2 regions of the Achromobacter sp. 1011811831 genome follow, and region 1 is predicted to be linked to the other one. Evidence: riboswitches for the same ligand, from Rfam matches in the RefSeq annotation. Region 1 holds a riboswitch; the other holds the start of a gene.
The links. A riboswitch is a leader RNA that binds a small molecule or an ion and turns the genes downstream of it on or off. The one in region 1 is predicted to bind glycine.
Positions count from the first base shown of each region.

Region 2: linked by a shared signal. The riboswitch ahead of AC6LJ9_RS09520 (D-amino acid dehydrogenase) and the one ahead of gcvT (glycine cleavage system aminomethyltransferase GcvT) in region 1 are both predicted to bind glycine.

Region 1 covers NZ_JCBANG010000029.1:26,360-36,670, reverse strand. Annotated here, with positions in the region: gene gcvP (aminomethyl-transferring glycine dehydrogenase) at 1-437, opposite strand, end outside; gene gcvH (glycine cleavage system protein GcvH) at 529-906, opposite strand; gene gcvT (glycine cleavage system aminomethyltransferase GcvT) at 994-2,094, opposite strand; glycine riboswitch at 2,175-2,309, opposite strand; glycine riboswitch at 2,339-2,433, opposite strand; gene AC6LJ9_RS13455 (ZIP family metal transporter) at 2,520-3,413, opposite strand; gene AC6LJ9_RS13450 (superoxide dismutase) at 3,439-4,053, opposite strand; gene AC6LJ9_RS13445 (BaiN/RdsA family NAD(P)/FAD-dependent oxidoreductase) at 4,219-5,424, opposite strand; gene AC6LJ9_RS13440 (Orn/Lys/Arg family decarboxylase) at 5,448-7,709, opposite strand; gene AC6LJ9_RS13435 (hypothetical protein) at 7,968-8,420, opposite strand; gene AC6LJ9_RS13430 (GNAT family N-acetyltransferase) at 8,533-9,051, shown strand; gene AC6LJ9_RS13425 (GGDEF domain-containing protein) at 9,114-10,311, opposite strand, start outside.
Region 2 covers NZ_JCBANG010000017.1:70,890-81,200, forward strand. Annotated here, with positions in the region: gene AC6LJ9_RS09500 (amidase) at 1-364, opposite strand, end outside; gene AC6LJ9_RS09505 (hypothetical protein) at 357-521, opposite strand; gene AC6LJ9_RS09510 (GntR family transcriptional regulator) at 650-1,309, shown strand; gene AC6LJ9_RS09515 (MFS transporter) at 1,504-2,838, shown strand; gene AC6LJ9_RS09520 (D-amino acid dehydrogenase) at 2,944-4,173, opposite strand; glycine riboswitch at 4,220-4,301, opposite strand; glycine riboswitch at 4,305-4,406, opposite strand; gene ampC (class C beta-lactamase) at 4,598-5,764, shown strand; gene AC6LJ9_RS09530 (3-hydroxybutyryl-CoA dehydrogenase) at 5,829-6,836, opposite strand; gene AC6LJ9_RS09535 (NAD/NADP octopine/nopaline dehydrogenase family protein) at 6,838-7,935, opposite strand; gene AC6LJ9_RS09540 (hypothetical protein) at 8,117-8,581, shown strand; gene AC6LJ9_RS09545 (AraC-like ligand-binding domain-containing protein) at 8,613-9,590, opposite strand; gene AC6LJ9_RS09550 (spinster family MFS transporter) at 9,807-10,311, shown strand, end outside.

The sequences.
Region 1 (10,311 bases):
TCCAGCAGCGAGGCGTTGGAGATGTCCAGCCCGGTCAGGTCGGCGACCATGGTCTGGTAGTTCAGCAGGGCCTCCAGGCGGCCCTGCGAGATCTCGGGCTGGTAAGGCGTGTAGGCCGTGTACCAGGCGGGATTCTCAAGAATGTTGCGCAACACCACGTTGGGCGTCTGCGTGCCGTAGTAACCCTGGCCGATGTAGCTGCGGTAGACCTTGTTGCGCCCGGCGACCTGCTTGAGCTCGGCCAGCACGTCGGTTTCGCTGCGCGAGGGCGGCAGCGCCAGCGGGGCCTGGCTGCGGATCTTGGGCGGCACGACTTCTTCGATCAGCGCGTCCAGGCTGGGGCTGCCGATCACGGCGAGCATGGCGGCCTGGTCGGCGTCGGAGGGGCCGATGTGGCGGGGAATGAAGTCGGTGTGGGTGTCTAGGGCGCGCGACATGGGGAGGATCTCGGGTGCGTGAGCGTCGGGGACGATCGGTATGGCAGCGCGCGGGCAGGCGGCGGCAGCGGCCAGCCCGCGCGGGACGGGCTTAGCCGTTGGCGACGGCTTCGTAGCCGGCGGCGTCCAGCAGCTTGTCCGCGTCGGCGGCGTTGTCCGGCTTGATCTTGAAGATCCAGGCGGTGAAGGCCGACTCGTTGATCAGGTTGGGATTGCTTTCCAGCTCTTCGTTGAAGGCGACGATCTCGCCGGCCACGGGCGCGTAGATGTCGGAGGCGGCCTTGACCGACTCGACCACGCCGGCGGTTTCGCCAGCGGCCAGCTTGGCGCCGACCTTGACGTCGCCGACGAAGACCAGGTCGCCCAGCTGGTCCTGGGCGGTGTCGGTGATGCCGACGACGAACACGTCGCCTTCGGCTTTGACCCATTCATGGGACTCGGTGTACTTGCGATCGGTGGGCAGGCTCATGGGAACTCCTGGGGCTATTCGGATGGGGAAAAAGGATTGCGCGCCTCGCGCGCGGGCCTGCCGGCCGGCGCGCGCGAAGCTTCGAGTTTACGAGTGTTCGACGGCTTTGCCGTTACGGACAAACGGCAGCTTGCAGACCAGGGCGGGCACCCATTTGCCGCGGATGTCCACCTCGACCGTGTCGCCGGGAACCACGCCCACGGGCAGGCGGGCGAAGCCGATGGACACGCCCAGGGTGGGCGACATGGTGCCGCTGGTCAGCTCGCCCGCGCCCTGCTTGGCGCGCACGGCCATGTGGGCACGCATCACGCCGCGTTCCTGCAGCTTCAGGCCGAGGAAGGCGGCCGGGGTGGCGAATTGTTCCAGCGCGTCGCGGCCGATGAAGCGGCGCTCGGCGTTCTTCAGCGATACCGTCCAGGTCAGGCCGGCCTGGTCGGGCTGGATCAGCTCGTCCATGTCCTGGCCGTAGAGGTTCATGCCGGCTTCCAGGCGCAGCGTGTCGCGCGCGCCCAGGCCGCAGGGACGCACGCCCTGCGCAGCCAGGTCGCGCCACAGCGCGACGGCCTGCGTGGCGGGCAGCACGATCTCGAAGCCGTCCTCGCCGGTGTAGCCGGTGCGGGCCACCAGCGTATCGTCGCCCACCTGGGCGGCCACGAACGGGGTCAGCGGTTCGCTGGCGGCCTGCCAGGCCGGACGCGCGGCCCAGACCTTGGCGCGGGCGTTGGGGCCCTGCACGGCGATCATGGCCAGGTCGCGGCGCGGTGCGATGGCCACGTCGAATTTGCCGGACTGCCGGACGCGCTGCATCCAGGCGATGTCCTTGTCGGCGGTGCCGGCATTGACCACGACGCGCCACTGGTCGGCGGCGAAGAAATAGATGATCAGGTCGTCGATCACGCCGCCCTGCGGATTGAGCATGCAGCTGTACAGCGCCTTGCCCGGCACGGTCAGCTTGGCCACGTCATTGGCGACCAGGCGCTGCAGGAAGGCGAAGGCGTCCGGGCCCGTCACATCGACGTTGAGCATGTGCGAGACGTCGAACATGCCGGCGTCCTGGCGCACGGCGTGGTGCTCTTCCAGCTGCGAGCCGTAGGCCAGCGGCATGTCCCAGCCGCCGAAGTCGACCATTCGGGCGCCGGAGGCGATGTGTTCGTCGGCCAGCGGGGTGCGTTTGAGGGTTGCGGACATGCGCGGGAACTCCGGAGCGGCAGCGTTGCCAGGGTTGCGGAAAGCCGCCAGCGGACACGCGTCCACGGCACGGCTGAATCTTCCGCCCCTCTGTCCTTTTGCCTGAGAGTTGCCCCGCGTGGCGGGTGTGCACCTTCGGCGCCTGGGCTGCCCGCTACGTCCCCATTCGGGACGGCCTGAAAGGCGCGGCGCCAGGTCTCTCCAGAGTGCTGTTTTGCCACATCGACCGAAAACCGGGACAGGGCAAGCATGGACGGTATGGGTTACCTGAGCGATTCCGGGCGAATTGCGCCTTCGGCGGCGGCCAGCTTGATGGCCGCTCTCTCCCGCAACATGCATGACAGCGGCGCAAGCATACATCGAAACCTCGGGCGCCGGAAAGCGAGGAAACCCGGCTGTCCGCGCGCCGTTCGGGGCCGCGGCCGCTAGCCCAGCGCGGTATCCAGCAACATCATCAGCACGAAGCCCAGCATCAGCCCGCAAGTGGCGTAGACCTCGTGTCCCTTGCGGTGCGATTCGGGAATGATTTCATGGCTGATGACGAACAGCATGGCCCCGGCGGCAAAGCCCAGTCCCCACGGCAGCAAGGCCGCCGACCAGCCCACCACGGCCGCGCCCAGCACCGCGCCCAGCGGCTCCACCAGACCCGACAGCATGCCCAGCGCCACCGCGAAGGCGCGCTTGTAACCGGCGGCCATCAGCGCCACCGCCACCACCAGCCCTTCGGGGATGTCCTGGATGGCGATGCCGGTGGCCAGCGCCGTGCCGCGCAGCGGGTCGTTGCCGGCATAGCCCACGCCGATGGCCAGCCCTTCGGGCAGGTTGTGCAGCGTGATGGCGAACACGAACAGCCAGGTGCGGCGCAGGCGATGCGCCTCGATGCCTTCCCTGCCCTTGATGAAATGCTCGTGCGGCAGGCAGCGGTCCATCAGCAGCAGCACCGCCGCGCCCAGCAGGATGGCGGCGCCGACCAGGATGCCGGCGCCCCAGGGGCCATGCCCCAGCTCGCCGGCCGCGGCGATGCCGGGCGCCACCAGCGAGAAGGCGCTGGCGGCCAGCATGACGCCGGCGCCGAAACCGTACAGGCTGTCCTGCACCTTCTGCGGCAGGGTCTGGGCGAACAGCACGGGCAGCGTGCCCAGCGCGGTCGCGGCGGCGGCCATCATGCCGCCCAGCAGCGCGTCGGCCACGTGCGGCGCGCGCACGTCCAGGTAGACCCAGAGCTGGTACAGGGCCAGGCAGGACACCAGCACGGCCAGCGTCCAGATGCTGACGCTGGTGGCGGCGGGTCGGATCCGGTGTCGGCTGAATGTGTTCATGGGCGCCTCGCTGGCGTAACCGCGATCAGCCCACGGCGGCCGCGTAGCGGCGCGCCACCTCGGGCCAATCGATCACGTTGTAGAACGCGCCGATGTACTCGGGGCGGCGGTTCTGGTATTTCAGGTAGTAGGCGTGCTCCCATACGTCCAGGCCGAGGATCGGGGTATTGCCGTGCATCAGCGGACTGTCCTGGTTGGCGCTGCTCTCGACCACGAGCTTGCCGGCCGGCGTCACCGACAGCCAGGCCCAACCGCTGCCGAAGCGGGTCAACGCGGCCTTGGTGAAGGCTTCGCGGAAGGCATCCAGCCCGCCAAGGTCGGACGCGATGGCATGCGCCAGCGCGCCGTCGGGCGCGCCGCCGCCGCGCGGCGACATCACGCTCCAGAACAGGCTGTGGTTGGCGTGACCGCCGCCGTTGTTGCGCACCGCCGCGTTGATGGCAGCGGGCAGCTGGTCCAGCCGCGCCACCAGCGCCTCCACCGGTTCGTCGGTCGACAGGCCGGCGCCTTCCAGGGCGGCGTTCAGGTTGTTGACGTAGGTCTGGTGATGCTTGCTGTGATGGATCTCCATCGTCAGCGCGTCGATGTGCGGCTCCAGCGCGTCATAGGCGTAGGGTAGCGGGGGCAAGGTATAGGCCATCTGGTGTCTCCGTCAGATCGTCCGTTGGTGATGGGAACGAATCACTATCGAAAACACAAATGATATTTATTTTTATTTAATACCACAACGAGATTGTCACAATCCGCGCGATAAGGCCGGCCTATCGCCGCCGGACGCGTACCCGGCGGCGGCCCGATCCCGTCGCTACAGCGCCTTGCCGCAAGCCACGCCCGAGGCCCAGGCCCACTGGAAGTTGTAGCCGCCCAGCCAGCCGGTCACGTCCACGGCCTCGCCGATGAAGTACAGGCCGGGCACGGTGCGCGCCTGCATGGACTTCTGGTCCAGCCCGCGCGTGTCCACCCCGCCGCGCATGACCTCGGCCTTCTTGTAGCCGGCCGTGCCGCTGGGCACCAGCGTCCATTGATGGATGTCCTGGGCCAGCCCGCGCAGCGTCTTGTCCGGCGCGTCGGCCAGCCGCAAGGCGGCCAGTCCCGGCTTGCCGCCCTGCTCGGCCAGCGCCAGCCAGGCGTCGGCCAGCCGCTTGGGCCACAGCCCGGCCAGCACCGTGTGCAGTTGCTGGCGGTTGCCGGACTTGGCGTCCAGCAGCTCGGCGGCCAGGTCACGGCCCGGCGCCAGGTCCACCACGATGGGCTCGCCCGGCTTCCAGTAGCTGGAAATCTGCAGGATCGCCGGCCCCGACAGCCCGCGATGCGTGAACAGCAGGTCTTCGAGGAACTCGCCACGCGCCTTGCCCTGCCCCGTGGACAGGCTCACTTCCAGCGCCACGCCGGACAGCGCCGACAAAGGCTGCCACTGCGCCGCGTCGAAGGTCAGCGGCACCAGCGCGGGCCGTGGCTCGACGATCTTCAGGCCGAACTGGCGCGCGATCTTCAGGCCGAAATCGGTGGCGCCCAGCTGCGGGATCGCCATGCCGCCGGTGGCCACGACCAGCTTGGCCGCGCGGATGAGGCCCTGGCTGGTGCGCAGCTCGAAACCCTGCTCGCCATGGACGATCTCGGCCACCGAACAGCCCATGCGCCAGGCCACCCCGCCCTCGTCGCACTCGGCGCGCAGCAGCCCGATGATGGATTCGCTGGAATCGTCGCAGAACAGCTGGCCGCGATGCTTCTCGTGCCAGGACACGCGATGGCGCTTGAGCAGCGCCAGGAAATCCTGCGGCGTGTAGCCCGCCAGCGCCGAACGGCAGAAGTGCGGGTTCTCGGACAGGAAGTTGGCGGGGCCGGCGCCGAGATTGGTGAAATTGCAGCGGCCCCCGCCGGAAATGCGGATTTTCTCGGCCAGGCGCTCGGCGTGGTCCACCAGGACCACGCGCAAGCCCCGCTGGCCGGCCACCGCGGCGCACATCATGCCCGCGGCGCCGGCGCCCAGCACGGCAACGTCAAACAACATCGGCGCTCCGGATCCTTGCGGGATCACTCTTCCTTCAGGCAGTCGACGTAGTAGCGCTTCTCGCCGTCCTCGCCCACCTCGTCGGCCAGGCCATGGATGTAGGTCTCGAAGCCCGGGAAGCGCTCGTTGAACTCACGCGCGAACTGCAGGTACTGCACGATGGTGCGGTTGAAGCGTTCGCCCGGGATCAGCAGCGGGATGCCCGGCGGGTACGGCGTCAGCAGCACGCCGGTGACGCGGCCTTCCAGCTTGTCGATGTCGACGCGCTCGACCTCGCGGTGCGCCATGCGGGCGAAGGCGTCGGACGGCTTGAGCGCCGGCACCATGTCGCTCAGGTACATCTCGGTGGTCAGGCGGGCCACGTCGCGCTCGCGGTAGGCCTCGTGGATCTGCTGGCACAGGTCGCGCAGGCCCATGCGCTCGTAGCGGCGGTGCACCTTGCAGAAGTCGGGCAGGATGCGCCACAGCGGCTGGTTGCGATCGTAGTCGTCCTTGAACTGCTGCAGCGCGGTCAGCAGCGTGTTCCAGCGGCCCTTGGTGATGCCGATGGTGAACAGGATGAAGAACGAATACAGGCCGGTCTTCTCGACCACCACGCCGTGCTCGGTCAGGTACTTGGACACCAGCGCGGCCGGGATGCCGGTCTCGCCGAAGCTGCCGGACATGTCCAGGCCCGGGGTGATGATCGTGGCCTTGATCGGGTCCAGCATATTGAAGCCTTCGGCCAGGTCGCCGAAGCCGTGCCAATGCTCGTTGGACTCCAGGATCCATTCGTCGCGGTTGCCGATGCCTTCGGACACCAGGCGGTTCGGGCCCCAGACCTTGAACCACCAGTCGTTCTTGCCGAATTCGGATTCCACCTTGCGCATGGCGCGGCGGAAATCCATGGCTTCGCGGATGCTTTCCTCGACCAGCGCGGTGCCTCCGGGCGGTTCCATCATGGCGGCGGCCACGTCGCAGGACGCGATGATCGCGTACTGCGGCGACGTGGACGTGTGCATCAGGTACGCCTCGTTGAAGACGTTGCGATCCAGCTTGCGGGTCTCGGACTCCTGCACGATGATCTGCGAAGCCTGCGAGATGCCGGCCAGCAGCTTGTGCGTGGAGTGCGTGGCGAACACCATCGCGTCCTTGCTGCGCGGGCGGTCCTGGCCGATGGCGTGCATGTCCCGGTAGAACTCGTGGAACGCCGCGTGCGGCAGCCAGGCTTCGTCGAAGTGCAGCGTGTCGACGTGGCTGCCGAGCTGTTCCTTGATCATTTCGACGTTGTAGATCACGCCGTCGTAGGTGCTCTGCGTCAGCGTCAGGATGCGCGGGTTCTTGTTGACGGCCTCGCGCGCGAAGGGATTGGCTTCGATCTTCTTGCGGATGTTGTCCGGGTGGAACTCTTCCAGCGGGATCGGGCCGATGATGCCCAGGTGGTTGCGCGTCGGGCGCAGGAACACCGGGATCGCTCCCGTCATGGTGATGGCGTGCAGGATCGACTTGTGGCAGTTGCGGTCCACCACGACCACATCGCCGGCGGCGACGTTGGCGTGCCACACCACCTTGTTCGAGGTGGACGTGCCGTTGGTCACGAAGTAGCAGTGGTCGGCGTGGAAGATGCGCGCGGCGTTCAGCTCGGACTCGGCCACCGGGCCGGTGTGGTCCAGCAGCTGGCCCAGTTCATCCACGGCGTTGCAGACGTCGGCGCGCAGCATGTTCTCGCCGAAGAACTGGTGGAACATCTGGCCCACGGGGCTCTTCAGGAAGGCCACGCCGCCGGAGTGGCCGGGGCAGTGCCAGGAATACGAGCCGTCCTGCGCGTACTTCACCAGCTCGCGGAAGAACGGCGGCGGCAGGCTGTCCACGTAGCTGCGCGCTTCGCGGATGATGTGGCGCGCCACGAACTCGGGCGTGTCCTCGAACATGTGGATGAAGCCGTGCAGCTCGCGCAGGATGTCGTTCGGGATGTGCTCGGACGTGCGCGTCTCGCCGTACAGGTAGATCGGGATGTCGGCGTTGCGAAAGCGCAGCTCGCCGATGAAGGCGCGCAGGTTCTTGATCGCGCTGGCCACGTCCTCGGGCGAGTCCACGTCGAACTCTTCATCGTCGATCGACAGGATGAAGGCGCTGGCGCGGCTCTGCTGCTGCGCGAAGGAACTCAGGTCGCCATAGCTGGTCACCCCGATCACCTCGACGCCCTCGGCCTCGATCGCGGCGGACAGGGCACGGATACCAAGACCGGACGCGTTCTCGGAACGGTAGTCCTCGTCGATGATGAAGATGGGGAAGCGGAATTTCATGCAGGCGCTCCTGGGGCAAGGCAAACGGACGCGTATAAGGGTCGCGAGTGTACTGCGGTAAATAAACCGCCTGGAGGCAGGCGGCGCGTAAGCCCGCCGGGGGTGCGGGAATGGCCGAATTGTAGGGCGCTTTTTCTTTCAGTCCCAAGGCAATCCGCCCCGGGGCGCCCGCAGCGGCCCGCGGGTGTTGCGCATATGCCCCGCCGGGCGCGCCAGCGGCCTCGCGGCAGGTCGCCGCGAGGCCGGGAAAACGGGGGGCTAGCGCAGGGTCAGGGTCTCGCCGGCCTGCAGGGCCGCGATGAAGCGTTCGAAGTAAGGCGGGATGGCCTCGGCCTGCCCGTAACGGATGCGGCGCTCAACCTTGGCAATGGCGGCCAGGCAGACCTGGGCGCCGGACTCGCCGCAGACCAGCACCACCGGATCCTCGTCGTCGCAGACTTCGTACAACCCGCCGTGCTCGCGCCGCGCCACCTCGTACAGGTAGGCGGCCGCGCCCACGGTCTGCATCGGCGTCAGGGCCAGCGCGCCGACGTGGGCGGCCTCGAGCGCGGCATCCAGCGCATGGAGGCTGCCCGGGGTGTAGTCCAGCCCGGCGCCGGCAGGGCCGGCGGCCTGGACGAAATCCTGGGCGGCGGCGGCCACCCGCGCCACGAACTCCGCCTGGACTTCGTCGCGCCTGGCTTCATGGTTTGTCTTGAGGAAACCGAACATCAAGGGCTCCTTGGAGAAAACCGCTAGCGGCGATGAAAACCATTATAGGCAAGCGTCCCCCTATACTGTGTTGCCGCGCCGCAAGGCGTGCCCATTTCCCAACAACCCCGCCATGCCCGATCCGCTGATACGACGATTGACGCCCGCCGACGCCGCACCCTTGCGCCAGTTGCGCCTGAATGCCTTGCGCGAAACGCCCGAAGCGTTCGGATCGAGTTACGAAGAGGAACATACGCTCACGCTGGACGATATCCGCGCCTGGGTCGCCACGGACATCGAAAACGCCATGTTCGGCGTGTTCATCGACGGCGCGCTGACCGGCATGGCCGGCGTGGGCCGGCAGCACAAATTGAAGATGCGCCACAAGGCGCAGATCTGGAGCGTATACATGGCGCCCGCCTCGCGCGGGCGCGGACTGGCGCGCCAGCTGATGCTGGCTGCCATCGACCATGCCGGCGGCATGCGTGGCGTGCGCCAGCTGCAGCTGAGCGTCACGGCCGGCAACCTCGCCGCGCGCGCGCTGTACGAGAGCCTGGGCTTCGCGGAGTACGGCATGGAACCGGAAGGGCTGTGCGTGAACGGCGTGCTGCACGACGAAAGACTGATGACGCTGCGCCTGGCCGGCGACTGAGCGCCCGCCGGCTGCCTGCCGCAACTTTCCGCCCCCAGGGACCGCCGCCGCGCGGCGCCGCCTCAGCCCGCGCTGGCGCGCCGGCGCGCGCCGTACGAACACACCTGGTTGCGACCGCCGTCCTTGGCCTTGTACAGCGCCTGGTCGGCCGCCTTGATGACCGCTTCGGGCGCGCGCAGCGCGTCGCCGCGCTCGGCCACGCCAATGCTGACCGTCACGCGCAACGGCCGCGTGTTGCGTCCGCTCCGGGCGCCACGGCGGCGCAAGCCCGCCTGGTCCGTCCGGGGCCGTGCCGGCTTGTCGCGCAGGCGCATCTGGTAGGCCTCGATGGCGCGCCGCACGGCTTCCAGGTGCGGCATGCTTTCCGCCGCGGTCTTGCCGGGGAACACCAGCGTGAATTCCTCGCCGCCATAGCGGTAGGCATGGCCGCCGCCGGACACGCGGCGCAGTTGCGCCGCGACCATGCGCAACACCTGGTCGCCCACGTCGTGGCCATGGGTATCGTTGAAAACCTTGAAATGATCCACGTCCGCCATGGCCAACGTGTAGATCCGGCCCATGCGTTGCAGCTTTTCGTTCAGCGCGCGCCGGCCCGGCAGCCCGGTCAGCTCATCGCGGAACGCCATGTGGAACCCTTCATGGGCCAGCGAAATGGATAGCGAGGTCAGCGCGGCGGCCGACATCAGCGCCAGCTCCACCGGATGCTGCGCGCCGCGCGGCAGCGCCCAGGCCATGCAGACGAAGCCCAGCCACTGGCCGGCCTGCTGCGGACGGCCATAGCGCAGCAGCAGCAGGGTCAGCGTCAGACCGGTCGCCAGCAGCGCGGCCAGCGCCTCGACCGGCACGCCCAGGCGCGCCAGCGCGCCTTGCACGGCCAGCGTGCTGAAGAAGTCCGCCGTGCCTTCCTTGCCCGCCAGCGCGATGGCGGCCGCGCCCGAGGCCATCAGGCCCAGCCGCGCGGCCAGGTCCAGCAGCACGCTGGAGCGCTCGGCCCACAAGGCATTGATGGTATAGGCCAGCGCCCACCAGGCCAGCGCCGGCCCCAGCGCCCACGGCGCCTGCTCCGCCAGGGCCGGCCAGGCCGCCGCGGCGACCAGCACGCTGAGCATCAGCGCCATGGTCTGCGAACGCTGGTACATCAGGCAGATGGCGATGCCGATCAGCGCCATCACCCAGGGCACGTAGGGAACGATCAGCGCCAGGGCGGGCGGCCAGTCCTGCCAAAGCAGCAGCCCCGCCGCCGCCGCCACCGGCAGCGCA
Region 2 (10,311 bases), on a different contig from region 1:
CGCCGCAGGCATGTTCGGCCATCGCCAGCGCGCCCAGGTTCAGCGCGCCATGCCCGGCCAGCCGCCGCAGCACGGACGCGGCGGGACGGGGCGCGCCCGTCGCTCGCGGGCCGCCCAGGCGGGGCGCATGCAGGCCGGTGTCGAAGGCGTCCTTGTGCGCCAGCGGCACGCCGGCGAGCAGCCCGTCCGCATCGGCGGGGGCCGACGCGGGGGCGAACAGCTGGACCACGCAGCCCAGCGGCGCGGCGCGGCGCGTGAAGCCGGCGGCCAGGGCGGCGACGTGGGCGTCGCGCAGCGGCGGCGCGGCGCGTCGATAGGCCGCGCGCGCGCCGGCCACGGAGAGGAAGGCAGAGGCGTCAATCATGGCCATCCTCGAGCGGCGCGATCTCGGCGGCCACGGCCGACAGGCGCATCAGGGTGCGAGCGACGGCCCGTTGCGCGTCCGGCGGCACGGCCAGTCCGTGGCTCAGGAAGGCCAGCTCGACCCAGGACTGCCAGTCTTCCTTGCGTTTCTCGTCCATGACGGGTGTCTCCTGCTACGCTTAGGTCTTAAAATAAGATTCCAGTGTCATAAATATATTTATAGAAGTCAAGAAAATAATATGACGAACCGTGCACGCCTGAACCTTTCGATTCCGGGAGCGCCGCGATGAAGGCCGCCGAACGCATACGCCTGTCCATCGAGGAATCCATCCGCGACGGCAGCCTGCTGCCGGGCGACGCCGTGGACGAGCAGCAGCTGATGCAGACCTACGAGGTGTCGCGCACGCCGGTGCGCGAGGCCTTGCTGCAATTGCAGGCGCAAGGGCTGCTCAACAGCCTGCCGCGCGGCGGCATGGTGGTGGCCAAGATGGACGTGGCGCAGCTGCTGGCGATGTGGGAACTGCTGGCCGAGCTGGAGGGCATCGGCGCGCGGCTGGCCTGCGAGCGCATGACGCCGGCCGAGCGCGAGGAACTGGCCGCCATCCACGAACGCGCCGGCGCGGTGGCGCGGCGCGAGGACGCGGAAGCCTGGCAGGACCACAACCGGCGCTTCCACGACGCGCTCTACCAGGGCGCGCGCAATCCCTATCTGCGCCAGGAGATCCTGCGCATGCGCTCGCGCACCGGCGCCTACCGCCGCCACGCCTATTCGGCCTTCGGCCACCTGGCTTCCTCTTGGGCGCAGCACGGCGAACTGGTCGCCGCGATCCAGGCCCAGGACGCGGCCCGCGCCGCCACGCTGATGACGCGGCACATGAGCCCCGGCCAGGGCTCGATCAGCTTCGCGTCCTTCATCGCGGCGCTGCCCAAGGATCTGCTGGCCTGAAGCCGGAAGGCCGAGGGAACAGACCGGCGGCGGATTCGGCCCGCCGCGGGTTCGACTGCGGGTAATTCCCGATTACTGCATTTTTGCGATGCTTCAAAATATATTTATAAGAAATTTAAAAATCTTGATGCGTCGCCCTGCCTGGTTGTAACGGGTTGGGCCCCAACCCAGTCCGGTACACCAAGGAACTAGTCATGGATGCCGTATCCCCGCAGCCCGCCGCACAGCTGGCCCCGCAGCATTCCCGGGGCGATGCCCCGGCCGTCGATTCCGCCCGCATGCACAGCAAGGTCGCGTGGCGGCTGATTCCTTTCCTGATCTTCCTGTTCCTGCTCGCCTGGATCGACCGCGTCAACGTCGGCTTCGCCAAGCTGCAGATGCTGCAGGACCTGCGCTTCAGCGAGGCCGTGTACGGCCTGGGCGCGGGCATCTTCTTCATCGGCTATTTCCTGTTCGAGGTGCCGAGCAATCTGCTGCTGCAGCGCATCGGCGCGCGCAAGACCCTGGCGCGCATCACCATCCTGTGGGGGCTGACGTCGATGGCCATGGCCTTCGTCACGACGCCGTTCTCGTTCTATCTGCTGCGCTTCCTGCTGGGCGTGTTCGAGGCGGGCTTCTTTCCCGGCGTCATGCTGTACCTGACGTACTGGATCCCCGCCGGCCGGCGCGGCCGCATCAACGGCTGGTTCATGACGTCCTTCGGCATCGCCGGCGTGGTCGGCGGCCCGATCGCGGGCCTCATCATGAGCGGCATGGACGGCGTGGCGCCGTTGCGCAACTGGCAATGGCTGTTCGTGCTGGAGGGCATACCCTCGGTGATCGCCGGCATCGTGGTGCTGGGCTACCTGCCGGACCGGCCGCGCCAGGCGCGCTGGCTGTCGGCCGCCGAGCAGACGGCGCTGGAAGCCGAGCTGGAGGCCGAGCAGCGCCACGGCGGCAAGCACGCCAGCTTCGCCCAGGCCCTGCGCCAGCCGGCGCTGTGGTTGTGCACGGCCGCCTATTTCTGCATCGTCGGCGGCAACGCCACGCTGGCGTTCTGGATGCCGTCGCTGGTGCGCGAGCTGGGCGTGCGCGGCGCGCTGGACATCGGCCTGCTGTCGGCGATCCCCTTCACGCTGGGCACCGTGGCGATGGTGCTCAACGGCGCGCACTCCGACAAGACCGGCGAGCGGCGCCTGCATTGCGCCGGCGCCACGCTGGTCGGCGCGGCGGGGCTTGCGCTGACCGCCGCCTACATCGGCAATCCCGTGCTGGCGATGGCCGCGCTGAGCGTATCCGCCATCGGCGTGCTGGGCGCGTTTCCCGTGTTCTGGGCGATTCCGGCGGGCTTTTTGACCGGCACGGCCGCCGCCGGCGGCATCGCCTTCATCAACTCGGTCGGCAACCTGGCCGGCTTCGCCACGCCCTTCATGATGGGCTGGATGAAGGAATGGACCGGCGGCGTGGCCGCCGGCCTGTACGTGGTGGCCGCCATGCAGCTGACCTCGACCGCGATCGTCGCGCTGGCGATGCGCCGGCTGGCGCGCTAGCGCAAGGCGACGGGCGGCGAGCCGCGGGCGGCCAATCACTGGCGGCGAGCGGTGGTCCGTCGGTTGCGGCCAGCCGGCTGCGGGCGCCGCCGCGCCCGCGTCGTCTCAGTGCGGCCGCAGCCGTTCGCCGACGCTGGCCGCCAATAGCTGCGCGGTGGCCGCCGACAAGGTCCAGCCCAGGTGGCCGTGGCCGGTGTTGTAGAACACGCCCGGCCGCTTGCCCGGACCCACGCGCGGCATCATGTCCGGCGTCATCGGGCGCAGCCCGCACCAGGGCACCACGCGCGCCGTCCTGACGCCGGGGAAGTGGCGGCGGGTCCAGTCCACCAGCGGCTGCACGCGTTCGGCGCGGATGTCCAGGTTGTAGCCGTTGAACTCGGCGGTGCCGGCCACGCGGAAGCGGTCGCCCAGCCGGCTGGTGACGATCTTGGCGGCCTCGTCGAGCAGGCTGACGCGCGGCGCGGCCTCGCGGCTGGCGGCGTCGTCCAGGTGCACGCTGATCGAGTAGCCCTTGACCGGATAGATGTTGACCGTGTCGCCCAGTTGCCGCGCGAAGCGCCGGCTGGCCGCGCCGGCGCAGACCACCACGGCGTCGGCCTGGTGCCGGTCGCCGCCGCCGCCGTCCGCGCCGGCCAGGTCCAGCGCATAACCCGCGCCGTCGGCCGTGATCGCGGCGACGTCGGCGTCCTGCACGAAGCGCACGCCCAGCCGCTCGCAGGCCTGGGCCAGGCCGCGCGTGAACTTGTGGATGTCGCCGGTGGCGTCGGACGGCGTGTAGAAGCCGGCGTGGCAGGCCGTTTGCAGCGCCGGCTCGATGTCGCGCGCCTCCTCGGGCGTGACCGCGTAGCGTTCCAGGCCGCCTTCGCGCAGCAGCTCGTTGCCGCGCCGCGCGGCCTCGAAGCTGGCGGCGTCGTGGTAGATGTGCAGGATGCCGCGCCGCTCCAGGTCGAAGTCGATGCCTTCGGCCTCGGCCATGTCGTACAGGTGCTGGCGCGCCTCGATCGCCAGCCGGGTGGTGGCGATGGTGTTGCGGCGGTGGTTGGGGATCTGGCGCATGAATTGCAGCAGCCAGGAATACTTGTGCCAGCTCAAGCGCGGATTGAGCAGCAGCGGCGCGTTGCTGCGACCCAGCCAGCGCAGGCCCTTGAGCACGGTGGCGGCGCTGTTCCAGACCTCGGCGTTGCTGGCCGACAGCTGGCCGCCGTTGGCGTAGGAGGTTTCCATCGCGGGGTAGCGCTGGCGGTCGTAGACGGAAACGTCGTAACCCTGCTTGCGCAGGACGTAGGCGGACGTGACGCCGGTAATACCGGCGCCAATGATGGCGATGCGGGGCATGATTGCTCCAGATGGCGTGGCGACGGCCGGACGGCCGCTGCACCCCATCTGTCCCGGTACCTGAGAGCTTTGCCCGGCGCGTGCCGGGGTTCCCCTTCGGTGGGCGCGCAAGGCGCCTCTCTCCAGATCGTCTACACCGCGCAGTCCTGTCTGCCTGAGAGTTTCCGGGGCGGTTGCTCCGTCGGCGCCCGCCGCGCGGCCGGGCCGGGGCGAGTCTCTTCTGCGTGGTGTTTGCTACGACCGTGGCAGGATAGCCAAATATTCCGCGTCCTGGAATTCAGGGTTAGTACCAGTATGAGCGCGGCGGCGCTACCATCCTGGGTTCGCGCGGGGCGCGCGCCGGCATGCCCGTCGTCGCCGCCCGGCGGCAATGCCGCCGCCTGGCCCCGCCCGTCTTGTTCGCGCTGTTTTCCGGGAGTTCTCCATGCGCCTGTCCGCCTTGTTCCGCCGCTGCCTGCTGGCCGTCACCCTTGCCGCATCGCTGCCCGCGTCGGCGCTGTCCCCCATCCATGACGCCGACGCGCGCGTGCGCGCGGCCGTGCTGACGGTGATGAAGCAGCATGAAATCGCCGGCATGGCGGTGGCCGTGACCCGGCAGGGCGAGCAGCATTTCTACAGCTTCGGCCTGGCTTCCTGGGAGACGCGCGCGCCGGTCACCAACGACACGCTGTTCGAAGTGGGCTCGATCAGCAAGACCTATTCGGCCACGCTGGCCGCCTACGCCCAGGCGCTGGGCCGGCTGTCGCTGGCGGATCCGGTCGAGCGCCACGTGCCCGAGCTGGCGGGCAGCGCCTTTGGCAAGGTTTCGCTGCTGGGCCTGGCCACGCATACGGCGGGCGGCTTCCCGCTGCAGGTGCCCGACACGGTGCGCGACCGCGCCCAGCTCATGGCCTATCTGCAGGCCTGGCAGCCCAGCTACGCGGAAGGCACGCGCCGCACCTACGCCAATCCCAGCATCGGCATGCTGGGCGTGGCGACCGCCAATGCCATGGGCCAGGCCTATGTGCCGCTGATGCAGGGCACGCTGTTGCCCAAGCTGGGCCTGCCCAGCACCTATCTGCAGGTGCCGGCCGACCAGATGGCGCGCTACGCGCAGGGCTATGACAAGCGCAACCAGCCGGTGCGCGTGAGTCCCGGCGTGCTGGCCGACGAGGCCTACGGCGTCAAGACCAGCGCCCGCGACCTGCTGCGCTTCGTGGAGCTGAACCTGGGCGGCACCAGCGGCGACGCCAAGCTGGATCAGGCCATCGCCGACACGCACCGGGGCTATTTCGAACTGGGCGGCATGACGCAGGACCTGGTGTGGGAGCAGTACCGCTATCCGGCGCCGCTGGACACCGTGCTGGAAGGCAATGCCAACACGGTCGCCCTCGAGACGCACGACGTGCGCGCGCTGCGTCCGCCGCTGGCGCCGCGCGCCGACGCCTGGATCAACAAGACCGGTGCCACCAATGGCTTTGGCGCTTACGTCGCCTTCGTGCCGGGACGCCGGATCGGCATCGTGATCCTGGCCAACCGCAACTATCCCAACGCCGATCGCGTGCGCCTGGCCTATGAGGTGCTGGACGCGCTGGAGACGGGAGGCCGTTGAGCGGACGCGCCAGGGAGCCGCGGCGGCAGGCGTTGCCCAGGCCGGTCTGCCGGGCGGTCTCCGGTCAGGCGGCCGGCGCCGCGCCGGCCCCGGCCAGCGCCGAGCCACAGCGCGGCAGCAGGCCCAGCAGCGCCAGCCGGTCGCGCAGCTGCTCCAGCCGCTGCATCCGATACGCGTCCACGTCCACGCCGGCGTAGTCGTAGAAGCCCTGGCCGTCGCGCAAGCCGTTGCGGCCCTGTTCCATGTTGCGCGCGATCACGTCCGGCGCCGCGAAGCGCGGGTCCAGCGCGCCGGCCAGGTAGCGCGAGGCGTAGTAGAGGATGTCGCCGCCGCCCCAGTCGATGAATTCCAGCAGGCCCAGCACCGAGAAGCGCAGGCCGAAGCCCAGGCGCACGGCGGTGTCGATGTCCTCGGCGCTGGCCACGCCTTCCTCGACCATGCGGGCCGCCTCGTTCATGGCCAGCGCCTGGATGCGCGGCACGATGTAGCCGGCGGACGGCGCGCACATCACCGGCGTCTTGCCCGCCATGCGCAGCAGTTCCAGCAGCTGGTCGACGGCGGCGTCGCGGGTGGCGGGGCCCCGGCTGACTTCCACCAGCGGGATCAGGCTGGCCGGGTTGAGCCAGTGCGCGTTCAGGAAGCGTTGCGGATGCGCCGTCAGCGCCGCCAGTTCGGTGACCAGGAAGGTGGACGTGGTCGATGCCACCACGGCGTCGGCCGGGCAGGCCTCGTCCAGCCAGCGCAGCGCGTCACGCTTGGCGTCCAGGCGTTCGGGCACGGCCTCGAACACCGCGCGCGCCGCGCGCAGGTCGGCGGCCGCGTCGTCCCTCGCGCGCAACCGCAGCCGGGCCAGCGCGGCGTCGGCCTGGTCCTCGCTCAGCACGCCCAGCCGCGCGAGCATGCCCAGCTCGGCGCGCACGGCCGCGCGCGCCGCATCGTGGACGCGCGCCTGTTCATCGGCGGCGCGGGGCTTGAGGTCGATCAGCGACACCTCCAGGCCGGCGATCAGGTAGGACGCGGCGATGCCCTGTCCCATGCGGCCGGCGCCGATCACGCACAAGGGGGCGGCCATCTCAATAGCCCTCCTGCAGCAGCGCGCGCATGTCGGCGCGCGACAGAGTGGACAGGCCCAGGTTCTCCAGCGTGCGACCCTCGGCGTACAGGTCGCGCCCGGTCAGCGCCGAGGCCAGGGCCAGCAGGCCCTGCGCCACCGGCATGGGCACGCCGGCCCAGCGGCCCGTCGACACCAGGAAGGACAGGCCCAGCCGCGTGTCCTCCAGCATGTAGCGGTGGCAGTGCAGGTCGATGGTCTCGCGCCAGTCGCCGCTGTCGGTCAGGCGGCCATGGGCGCCGCGCCCGTACATCCATTCATCGCCTTCCTGGGCGTAGTGGTCAGCCAGCGGGAAATGCGGCGCGCCATAGCCCAGCGCCTCGCGCAGCGCGACGCGCTCGGCATCCAGCGCATCGGTCACGGCGCGGATGGCCGGCTGGGTGCCTTCGTTGTGGATGTCCCAGCGCTCGAAATGCTGCAAGGGGCCGGCGTTCATCAGGATGAGCGGCGGGTGGATGATGGGGCCGGCATTCATCAGCGCGCCGGACAGGCCGTCGCCGGCCGGCTCCACGCTGGGATAGGCCTGGGCCAGCCGCCGCAGCGCGGCATCGGCCAGCCGAAGGGGGAAGACGCCGGTGGGCAGGCGCGTGGCGTAGCCGCTGATGACCACGCGCTGGCCGTGCTTGCGCGCCAGGTAGGGCAGGGTGCCGGTCTCGGCATAGGCGACCTGAGCGCGGTTGCCGGCCTGGCGCTGGGCGCGCGCGAACAGGTGGCAGCCGAAGGTGCCGGGCGGCAGGAACACCACCTGCCCGTCCTCCAGCAGCGGCGCGAGCCGGGGCGCCAGATCGTCGTGCGTGGTGGCGGGCAGCGGGATGACGATCAGCTCGGCGCCCTGGACCGCGTCGCGCAGTTCGCGCGCCAGCCGCAGCTGGCCGGGGCCGTCGCCGATGGCGATGCGGCGGGCGCCGCGATAGTCGGTGACCTCCAGCCCGCCGGCCTTGGCCAGCGCGGCGCCGGCCTCGGCGTCGCGCCGCCACCAGCGCACCTCGTGGCCTTTTTCGTGCAGGTCCGCGGCGGCCGCGTAGCAGCCGTGTCCGCCTCCGATGACAGTGACGCGCATGATCGTGCTCCTTGATGACGATGCGACGATCCTAGCGGCGCGGACGGCGGCCGGTCTGCGCCGAACGCGCAAGCGCCGTTCCATTCCGGCAAGGGATTCGGGCCGACCTGCGGTGTGCTACAAACCACGGCGGGCGCATGCTCCAATTTTCGACATCGCTTTCCAACAGGCCGTCAGAATCATGAAAATCCTTGCCGCAGCGCTATTGAGCCTTTCGTTCCTGGCGGCTTCCGCCGTTGCGGGAGCCGATGCCAGCGCCGATGTCAGTCCCGACACCAACCTGGACGAGGCCGAACTCGTGGCGACGCTGGAGGGCGGACATTGGCGTTCCGGCGATGCGAAGGGCACCTACCGGGTGATCCTGGAGAACGTGGGTTTCGAGCATGTCAGCTGCCGCGTCTGGATCGAGTGGCTGGCCGATGCCAAGTCCGGCGGCGCCAAGTCCGGCCAGCCGCCGCGCGTCGTGGCCCGGGTGCCGTACGCCGAGATCTCCGACAGCTTCTGGTCCTGCGGACCGAAGCGCAACGGCCTGTCGGGCGCCACGCTGACCATACCCGCCAAGCATGCCTATTCGGGCGAAGCCCGCAAGTTCCAGGCGGTGCTGGGCGCGCCGGGCGAATACCGCCATCGCGGCGCCGGCGGTTGAGCCGGCGCGCGGGCGCCGGCCCGTGCTGGCGCTAGCGGCCGCGCAGCGTGTCCGACGGCCGGCAGCCGTAGCGCTTGCGGTAGTGGCTGGCGAAGTGGCCGAAGCTGGTCACGCCGTGGCGCAGCAGGATGTCGGTGACGTTGTCGCCCGGCCCGGCCTGTTCCAGCGCCGCGTGCACGCGGGCCAGCCGCTGGCCGCGGATGTAGTCGATGGGGCTCTGGCCCAGGAAGCGCGCGAAGCCGTTCTGCAAGGTGCGGGTGGACACGCCGGAGAGCGCGGCCAGCTCCGCCAGGGTGACGGGCTCGTCCAGATGGCTTTCGATGTAGTCGCGCGCGCGCCTGACGTGCAGCGGCAGCGGTTGCCGGCGGTCGGCGCGCAGCGCGTCGCTGTAGTTGTGCGGCAGCTGCATCAGCAGCAATGACATCAGGTAGTCCGGGAAGCCCGCCGCCAGCGCCGGCGCCAGCTGGTCGATGTCCGGGTCCTGGTGCAGCCGGCACAGATAGTCCAGCGTCTGGCGCACCGCCGCCATGCCCGACGAACCCTCGGCCACGTCCACGTCGAACACCAGCGGCGTCCTGAGCGGGCGCTCCAGCAGCTGCTGCAGGCGGCGTTCCAGCGCCGGCCGCTCCACCCGCAGGATCAGGCTGCGGCAGTCGCTGCCGACGCGGATCAGGCTGCGCTCGGAGGGCGAGGAGACGGTCAGGCTGCCGGCGCGGATGGCGGCGCTGCGGCGACCCAGCTCGACCATGCCGCTGCCGGCCAGCGTGGCGCGCACCAGGTAATAGCTGGCGATGTCGCCGGCGTCGATCTCGACCTCGGCGCCATAGCGCAGGTCGAACAGCGCGGCGCTGCCGAAATACACGCCGTACAGGCGCGACTGCAAGGGATTTCCCTGAGGCACGCGCATATGGTGCGACCACAGGTGATGGCTGACCTGGTCCCGGATCTCGGCCATGTTGGCCGAGTCGAGCAGGCAATGGCGTTGCAGCGGAATCGAGTCTTGGAACATGCTTTCCTGCGCCCCGGGAACAGTGCTTGCGCGCCCCGTATAGAGCCGCGCCCGGCAAAGGCCTACAACTGACGGACCAGGCCGCGCCCGCCGGGCCGGCCTGGGAACTCCAGGACGAGCGCCGCGCGGCGGCCGGACCTGGCGCACACAAGCAGGCGATGCGCGGCCGGCCGGTACAAGGCTGGCGCGACAGCGCCGCCACGCAAGGGAAGAGACATGACTGGCGATATCCCCGACAGCGCGCCCGCGCGCCGCTACGCCTACGAGTGGTACGTGGTCCTGGTCTGCATGCTAGCGTACATATTTTCCTTCGTCGACAGGCAGATCCTGGCGCTGATGATCGAGCCGATCAAGCGCGACCTGGGCCTGACCGACACGCAGTTCAGCCTGCTGCACGGGCTGGCGTTCTCGCTCTTCTACGCCTTCATGGGCATCCCCATCGCGCTGCTGGCCGACCGCTATTCGCGCCCGCGCATCATCGCCGTCGGCGTGGCCTTCTGGAGCCTGGCGACCGCCGTCTGCGGCCTGTCGCGCAACTTCGCCCAGATGTTCCTGGCGCGCATCGGCGTGGGCGTGGGCGAGGCGGCGCTGTCGCCCGCCACCTACTCGATGCTGAGCGACATGTTCCCGCGCGACCGGCTGGGCCGCGCCGTGGGCGTGTACTCGATCGGCTCGTTCATCGGCGGCGGACTGGCCTTCCTGATCGGCGGCTATGTGATCA